Regions from separate parts of the Cupriavidus sp. 01L45 genome, predicted to be linked through region 1. Evidence: predicted binding sites of a transcription regulator. Region 1 holds the regulator's gene; the other holds the start of a gene.
The links. The regulator NrdR, encoded in region 1, represses ribonucleotide reductase genes. The targets are predictions, from matches to a motif close to CACNANATNTNGTG.

Region 1 (4,416 bases):
CGGCGACAACGAGGGCCAGCGCGATCCGGCATAAGCGTGTCATCAGAGAATCTCCGCGTAGGTCAGGAGCGAGGTCATTCATTCGGCCTTCCGGTAGTACGACTGCAGCATGGCGCGGGTGGCGGTGTTGGCACCGAAGCCCATCGCGGTGACGCGAAAGATGTAGACGACCGGAGCGTCGGGGCTCCCGGAAGCACCGGGCGATGTGTCCTGGATCGGCTCGATGATGTAGCGGGGAAGGGCGGCGGGCAGCAGGCCCGTGGGCGCGGTCGGGAACTGGCGTCCGGTGAAGGTGCCGTAGGCCACCGCGCGGGCATTCGCCCCGGTCTGCGCAAAGTCCACGGCTTCCCAGTTCGGGGTGCCGCTGTCGACGGCCGCGCACAGGCCCTGGAAGGCTGCGCCAGGCGTGCTCCCCGTGTTGCAGCCGGCGACGAAGGGCAGCAGGTTCGGATTGCTGCCAGAGAACAGGGCGGAGCGGCTGTTGACGGCAACGACACCCTGGATGTCCATCTCGGCATCCTGTAGCGCCATTTCGGCCGCTTGCACTGCAAGGTCGCGGTCGCGCTGGTTGGATGCCATGCGTTTGCTGTTGATCGCCAGGCGCGCGCCGGCCACGGCCATGATGCTGATCATCAGGAGCATGACCAGGCCGGTGATCAGGGCAATGCCGCGCTGGGCGGCTGGCTTGAGAGGGGCGCTCATGATGGGGAGCAAGTGCGGCACGTTGCGACGTTGCGCAGTTGGACGGTGACCGAGTATTGGCGGCGCAAGCGCTGTAGCTGCGTGGTCGGCTTGTAGGTCGCGTCGTTGACGGTGCTGTCGCCGCCATAGAGCGTGCCGAAGAGCTGGAAAGTGGGGACCTCCGGCACCGGGCTGGTCGCGGTGTCGCCGGCCAGTATCAGGGCAATTTTCAGCGACACGACGGTTTGCCATTTGGTGGCCAGAGCCAGCACATCCGTGGCCGGCAGGTAACGGTCCGGGATGTAGTCATTGTTGGTGTCGACCCCGTACAGCACCTGGAACACCTCAACACCGGAGATGATTGGCACGGAGGTGATCGCGGTGTTCGAGATTTCCTTGTTGGATGCATCGCGAGCGCGATAGCCGCACATCAGTTGCGGGTTGCCGCTCGGGTCGTTGGGGTCTGGCGCCACGAAGAAGCGCGCAAAGCCGCGCGCAAGGTCCGCGTCCTCCCATGCTTGTGGTTCCGCGACGCCATTGCCGGAGCAATCGATCATGCTGTTGTCGGGCACGGTGCGATCCGACGGCGTGCCCGAACCGAAAAAGCGCACCTGCAGCACGTCGCTCTTGTTCACGGGGTTGGTGGTGCCCGGCAGGCACGACAGGTTGAGGCTCGCGTCCTGGCCCGGGCTGGCGCAGTTGTCGACGCCGCTGATCGTGGGTGACAACGCGACGGTGGTCGGCATGATGCCGCCAGGCGCCTGGGCGATGGGCCCGCTGGCCGGGTTTGTTGCCGGCGCGCTGTTGCCGGCGTAGTTGGTCCATGCGGACTGCCGCACGATGCGGACGATGGTGTCCAGGGCAAAACGGCCCTTCTCGTCGAGCGCGGTGGTGTCGTCGATGGTGCTGTAGTTGGTGCGGCTGCCCAAATAAACGGCGGTCGCTGCCAGTGTCAGCAACAGGCCGAGGACCATCGCGACCATCAGTTCGACCAGCGACATGCCCGACTGGGCATGCCGGTACGGCTTGCGGAGCGTACGCATCAGTTCACCGTGCCGGGCGTGGCGACGATGACGATCTGCGGCCGCGTGTTCATGTCGGCGAGATCGGCGCCGGTGCCCAGCGTCTTGCTGCTCAGGCGCGATATCCACCCGACCTTGATGACGATCGGCGCATCGTCGACACGGCCGCTTGCAGCGGCCGTGCAGCCCCAGGAAAAGCCGGACGTCTGGTTATAGGCAACGGTATCGCGGCAGATCACCGCCCGGCCGCCGGGCAGGGCGGCGGCTACCCGGTTCCACCACTCGATCACATCGAAGCGGGCTGTGTCCTGCGCGCAGGAGAGCAGCGTGCTGGCGCAGGCCGTCGTATAGGGATTACGCGTCAGCGCGGGCAGCTGGCTGGTCTGGGTGTCGATGAAATACAGGTTGGGCGCGAGGGCCTCGGCGGCCGCGCCCACGCCGGAGACGGCAGTGTTCGCACGCATGCGCTCGGCCATTTCGGTGGCCAGCTGCATGGCAACGGTATCGTAGGAGGCTTGCTGGGAAAAACGCGAGGAATTGAGGAGCAGGCTGGCGACCCCGAGCACGCCAATCGCCAATACGACCATTGCCACCAATGCTTCGAGCATGGCAAAGCCGGCCGTCCCCCGACAGCTTGACTGACCCATTCTGACCCTCGTCCGAAAAGACTACTTTCTTTTGGCTTCGTTCTATTGTTTTGTCACTACTACCCAGGCGGAAGTATAGATATAGGAATGAAGCCTAGGGCACAGTTTGGAAAGAATTAAACAACGTTCCCGTTACTTTTTCTACTGCTTCCGTGGGGTAGACGTTGAAAACTCATCCAGCATGTCGCGGAATTCCGACACGTCTTCAAAGCTCCGGTACACCGAGGCAAAGCGGATGTAGGCGATTTTGTCGAGCCGGCGCAGTTCGCGCATGACCAGTTCCCCGACCTGGCTGCTGGGGATTTCCTTCTCGCCGAGCGCGAGCAGCTTTTCTTCGATGCGGGTGATGGAGGCGTCGATGGCTTCAGCGGAGACCGGGCGCTTGCGCAGCGCCAGGCGCATGGAGTCCTTCAGCTTGTCGCGGGTGTAGTCCGCGCGGGAGCCGTTTTTCTTGACGATGGCGGGGAAGAACAGCTCGATCCGCTCATAGGTGGTGAAGCGGCGGTCGCAGGATTCGCAGCGGCGGCGACGGCGGACTGTATCGCCTTCCTCGGACATGCGCGTGTCCAGGACCTGGGTATTGGAATGAGCGCAAAAGGGGCATTTCATGCCTGACCACCTCGAAGTTTGAACCGGGGCGCGTGCTGCGCGCGCAGCGTCTTGTCATTCTGTGTCGCGCTGGGCTGGGTTGGCAAGGCCCGCCGGCAGCGCTGGCGCGCCGCGGCGGACTGCCGGCCACCCGCGCGTGGGCGGGTGGCGCAGGGGGATCAGCCGTAGACCGGGAAACGCTTGGTCAGGGCTGCCACTTGCTCGCGCACGCTGGCGATATTGGCCAGGTCGTGCGGATTCTCCAGCACGTCGGCGACAAGGTTGGCCACCACGCGGGCTTCTTCTTCCTTGAAGCCGCGGGTGGTCATGGCCGGCGAACCCAGGCGGATACCCGAGGTGACGAAGGGCTTTTCCGGGTCGTTGGGGATGGCGTTCTTGTTGACGGTGATGTGCGCTTCGCCCAGGACCTTTTCGGCTTCCTTGCCGGTGATCTGCATGGCGCGCAGGTCGACCAGCATCACGTGGCTCTCGGTGCGGCCCGAGACGATGCGCAGGCCGCGCTCGGTCAGGGTTTCGGCCATGACGCGGGCGTTCTTGACCACTTGCTGCTGGTAGGTCTTGAACTCGGGCGACAGGGCTTCCTTGAAGGCCACGGCCTTGCCGGCAATCACGTGCATCAGGGGGCCGCCCTGGATGCCGGGGAAGATGGCCGAGTTGATGGCCTTCTCGTGCTCGGCCTTCATCAGGATCACGCCACCGCGCGGGCCGCGCAGGCTCTTGTGGGTGGTGGTGGTGACAAAGTCGGCGTGCGGAACCGGGTTCGGGTACTCGCCGGCGGCGATCAGGCCGGCGTAGTGGGCCATGTCGACCATGAACAGGGCGCCGATCGATTTGGCAACCTTGGCGATGCGTTCGAAGTCGATGCGCAGGGCGAAGGCCGAGGCGCCGGCGATGATCAGCTTGGGCTTCTTTTCCTGTGCCAGCTTTTCCAGCGCGACGTAGTCGATGTCTTCGTTGGCGTCCAGACCGTAGCTCACCACGTTGAACCACTTGCCGCTCATGTTGAGCGCCATGCCGTGGGTCAGGTGGCCGCCTTCGGCCAGGCTCATGCCCATGATGGTGTCGCCCGGCTTCAGGGTGGCGAAAAACACGCCCTGGTTGGCCTGCGAGCCGGAGTTGGGCTGCACATTGGCTGCTTCGGCGCCGAACAGTTGCTTGACCCGGTCGATGGCGAGCTGCTCGACGACGTCGACATACTCGCAGCCACCGTAGTAGCGCTTGCCGGGATAGCCCTCAGCGTACTTGTTGGTCAGTTGCGAACCCTGGGCGGCCATCACGGCCGGCGAGGTGTAGTTTTCCGAGGCGATCAGCTCGATGTGCTCTTCCTGGCGCTGGTCTTCCTTCTGGATAGCGGCAAAAAGCTCGGGGTCGATCTGGTCGATCGTATAGCGGCTGCGTTCGAACATGGCGAAAACTCGTCTGAAAAAAAGGAGATCCGAATCGGCTTCGGGGTAGGG
Region 2 (4,416 bases), on a different contig from region 1:
CATCACGCGCTTCATGAACAGGTCGGGAATCCAGTTCGCCGTGTTCATGTCGTGGGTGCGGCGGCGGTCGTCGCCGGTGTTCTTGCGCAGCTCGAGGAATTCCTCGATGTCCAGGTGCCAGGTTTCCAGGTAGGCGCAGACCGCGCCCTTGCGCTTGCCGCCCTGGTTGACCGCCACGGCGGTGTCGTTTACCACCTTCAGGAACGGCACCACGCCTTGCGACTTGCCGTTGGTGCCCTTGATGTGCGAGCCGAGGGCGCGCACATTGGTCCAGTCGTTGCCCAGGCCGCCGGCGAACTTCGACAGCAGCGCGTTTTCCTTCAGCGCTTCGTAGATGCCTTCCAGGTCGTCCGACACGGTGGTCAGGTAGCACGACGACAGCTGCGAGCGGCGGGTACCCGAGTTGAACAGGGTCGGCGTGGACGACATGAAGTCGAACGACGACAGCAGCTGGTAGAACTCGATGGCGCGTGCTTCGCGGTCCTTCTCGCCCAGTGCCAGGCCCATCGCCACGCGCATGAAGAATGCCTGCGGCATTTCGATGCGGGTTTCGTCGATGTGCAGGAAGTAGCGGTCGTACAGGGTCTGCAGGCCCAGGTAGTTGAACTGGAAGTCGCGCTGGGCGTCCAGTGCGGCGCCCAGGCGGGCCAGGTCATAGGTGGCCAGCTTTTCGTCCAGCAGCTCGGCTTCGATGCCGCGGGCGATGAACTTGGGGAAGTATTCGGCGTAGCGCGACACCATTTCGGTCTGGGTGACTTCGGCTCCCAGGATTTCCTTGCGGATGGTGTGCAGCAGGATACGCGCGGTGACCTGGCTGTAGGCCGGGTCCTTCTCGATCAGGGTACGCGCGGCCAGGATGGCGGAGTCGTAGACCTGGGTCATCGGCACGCCGTCGTACAGGTTCTTCAGCGTTTCCTTCAGGATCGGCTCGGCGCTCACGGCGTCGCCAAGGCCCGAGCAGGCATTGTCGATCAGGCCGTGCAGCGCGTTCAGGTCCAGCACGCGGGCCACGCCGCCATCGGTCACGTTGAACGTGACGCCGCCTTCCTGCACGCGGGCGACTGCCTGGGCATTGGCCTGGGCGCGCTCCTGGGTGCGCTTTTCACGGTACAGCACATAGGAGCGGGCCACTTCATGCTCGCCCGAGCGCATCAGCGCCAGTTCCACGTGATCCTGCACGTCCTCGATATGGAAGGTGCCGCCGTTGGGGCGGCTGCGCAGCAGGGCGCGGACCACGTTCTGGGTCACTTGCTCGACCACTTCGCGCACACGCGCCGAAGCGGCACCCTGCCCGCCGTTGACGGCGAGGAAGGCCTTCGTCACCGCCACCGAGATCTTGCTCGGCTCGAACGCCACAACGGCACCGTTGCGGCGGATGATCTTGTAATCCTGGTAGCTGCCAGCGCCGGCAGTAGCGGGGCTCGACTGCGCGTTCGCTGCTGCACCGGCGGCGGCGGCGCCGGTGGAAATGTCGTTCTGGGCTGTCTGCATGAGGAACTCCTGTTCTGACCCGTGTTTTATGAGTGACAAAGAGTCCCGGGCAAAATGCGCAAAAAGGCTCTGACACGCCGGCCGGTCTTACCCGGGAGGGCGCGCTGCTTTGCTGGATTCTGCTGGGACTCTTGTGATGCGCCGGCCCTTCGGCGGACCGCAGCCATTGCTGCGGCGGAAACTGCACACCTAGGCCGGCTCCCCGAAAGCACCACTAGATCTAGTGGTCGATGCGAAAAACTGGACTAAGTATAGTGAAATGGGGCGGATTCACCAGTCTTGACAAGCGCTTTTTTGGCGCGATTTCTGGTGCGGGCGCAGCATGCGGCGCTGCGCCAAACCCGCCAACCCAAGCGACTCAAGGGATCCCGCCCGACGGTGCGTTACCGCACTGTGACGCGAAATTTTTTTGATTGAGCTGGCCACTCCGATAGGCGCGGACTTTATCAGGGTTTTCCCCAGATTCACGCTATCCCCCAGGCCCCGCAATTGAGGCTTGCTTCAAGGCTGGTCTTTGCGGTAAGGCAACTGCCCCGGAGCCACGCCAGCAGCGGCGGCAAAGCCGGCCCAGTCGAAATGCGGGCCAGGATCGGTCTTGCGTCCGGGTGCGATATCGCTGTGCCCCGCCACCGCGCGCACCGGATAAGCGCCGAGCAGGGCACGCACCAGCGCGGAGGTGGTGTGGTATTGGGCCAACGCGAAAGGCTGGTCGTCGCTGCCTTCAATTTCGATGCCGATGGAAAAGTCATTGCAACGCGGCCGCCCGAAGAACTCGGATTGGCCGGCATGCCAGGCCCGGTCCAGGCAGGAAACGAACTGGACCAGTTCGCCCTCCCGCGTCACCAGGAAATGCGCCGAAACCCGCACCTGATGGATCGTCGCGAAGAAAGGATGGCGGGACGGGTCGAGGCGGTTCTGGAAGAAGGCCTCGATATCGCCGCTGCCGAACTGGCCCGGCGGCAGGCTGATATTGTGGATCACCACCAGGTCGACCGGCATGTGCGCGGGCCGGGCGTCGAAGTTGGGCGACGGAACGCGGCGCGCCGCGGGCACCCAGCCGGCCGGATCCGGGTGGAATCCAGGCCCGGGCGCGATCTTGCCGTTGTCGTGCTCAGGCATCGCGCTCTCCATCGGCGGCCAGCAGCCCACCCATCGGGCCGTCGCGCATCGCTTCGCTGGCGTCGGCACCGTCGGCCGCGTCGTCGCGGCCCTCGCGGATGCCAAGTTGCTGGATGCGGTAGCGCAATTGCCGGAAACTCAGGCCCAGCAGCGGCGCGGCGGCGGTGCGATTGAAACCGGTCTGCTGCAGCGCCTGCAGGATCAGGTCGCGCTCAAGCGCTTCCAGGCGGCCGGTCAGGTCGATCGGGAAGGTCGCGCGGCAAGCCGCTCCCTCCCCATCGCCCAGGCTTGGCGCCGCTGGCTGCGAAAGCGCAGCCGCGTGCGCGCCGGATCGGGATTCCGGCGGCGCTTCATGCTGGAGATCCGGCCTGAGACCGGACGGCGCTGCCGGCACAGCAGGCAGCGGCGGTGGCGCGCCGGCCCCTGGGTAGGCGACAGGCGCCGCCCAGGGCGCCGCGTCCGCCGAAGACACAGAGGCAGGCGGGCGCGGCAAGGCCGAATACCCCGTGCCCGCGTCCAGCGGGCCAAGGTCGTCCACCTCGATGGTTTCGCCTTCCGCGAAGGCGTAGGCCCGCTCCAGCAGGTTCTCCAGTTCGCGCACGTTGCCGGGGAACGAATAGTCGGACAGGCGTTGCAGCGCGGCCGCCGAAAGCCGCTTGGGATGGGGATCGCCGTAGCGCACCGCCAGGTGCTCCAGGATGGCGCCCGCCAGCACCGGGATATCTTCGTGCCGTTCGCGCAGCGTCGGCACGCGCAGCGCCAGCACGTTGAGCCGGTAGAACAGATCCTGGCGGAACTGGCCGGACGCGACCATCGCGGAGAGATCCTTGTGGCTGGCGCACAGCACCCGTACATCCACGCTCTCTTCGCGGCTCGCGCCGATCTTGCGCACGCGCCGCTCCTGCAGCACGCGCAGCAGCTTGACCTGCATCGCCAGCGGCAGATCGGCCACTTCGTCGAGCAGCAGCGTGCCGCCGTTGGCGGCCTGGAAGAAACCGCCGCGCTCGGCGTCGGCGCCCGTGAAGGCTCCCTTCACATGGCCGAAGAACTCCGATTCCATCAGGGTTTCGGGGATGGCGCCGCAATTGACCGCGATAAAGGGATGCGCGGCGCGCGCGCTCACCGCGTGAATGGCGCGCGCGGCGCGCTCCTTGCCGCTGCCGGACTCGCCGCTGATCACGATCGGCGCCATGCTGCGCGCCAGCCGGGACAGCGAGCGGCGCACCTCATGCATGGCCGGCGAATGGCCAGGCAGCAGGCTGGCCGCGCGGTCCGCGCTCTCCCGCACAACCGCGCCGGCACCCTCGGCGCCGTCACGCTGCTGGCGTCCCAGCGCATTGAGGATCAGGCTGCGCAACTGGTCCAGCGAGACCGGCTTGGCGATGTAGTCGAACGCGCCGGCCTTGAGCGCCTCCACGGCGTTGTCGGCGCTGCCATAGGCTGTGATCACGGCGACCGGCACCCGTTCCGGCGCACTCGAGAGCTGGCGCACGATATCGATGCCAAGCCCGTCGCCGAGCCGCATGTCGGTCAGCACCAGGCTATAGCGGCGCGCGGCTAGCTGCTGGCGCGCCTCCGCCAGCGAGCCAGCCAGCACCACGTCGTGGCCCATGCGGCGGATCGAGATATCGAGCAGTTCTCGCAGGTCGGCCTCGTCGTCGATGACGAGAATCGGATCGGGGCCTGGCGTCTTGAGGAGCATGGGTCTGCGTCTGGCGGTCTGGCGAAGTGGAATTGGTGCATTGGCGCGCGGCGGCCTGGCTGACGGCCTGGCGAACCGTTCGCGGCGGCAGCGCGGCTCAGCCG

Region 2: the regulator NrdR is predicted to act here: its motif matches at 1,704-1,717, upstream of AC1DT6_RS10600 (ribonucleoside-diphosphate reductase subunit alpha).

Annotation. Positions count from the first base shown of each region.
Region 1 is NZ_JBFTSG010000001.1:59,068-63,483, reverse strand. Features, by position in the region: gene AC1DT6_RS00350 (pilus assembly protein) at 1-43, opposite strand, end outside; gene AC1DT6_RS00345 (pilus assembly PilX family protein) at 79-702, opposite strand; gene AC1DT6_RS00340 (PilW family protein) at 699-1,724, opposite strand; gene pilV (type IV pilus modification protein PilV) at 1,724-2,311, opposite strand; gene nrdR (transcriptional regulator NrdR) at 2,492-2,959, opposite strand; gene glyA (serine hydroxymethyltransferase) at 3,118-4,365, opposite strand.
Region 2 is NZ_JBFTSG010000012.1:80,001-84,416, reverse strand. Features, by position in the region: gene AC1DT6_RS10600 (ribonucleoside-diphosphate reductase subunit alpha) at 1-1,491, opposite strand, end outside; gene ampD (1,6-anhydro-N-acetylmuramyl-L-alanine amidase AmpD) at 1,993-2,610, opposite strand; gene AC1DT6_RS10590 (sigma-54-dependent transcriptional regulator) at 2,603-4,312, opposite strand; gene AC1DT6_RS10585 (sensor histidine kinase) at 4,410-4,416, opposite strand, start outside.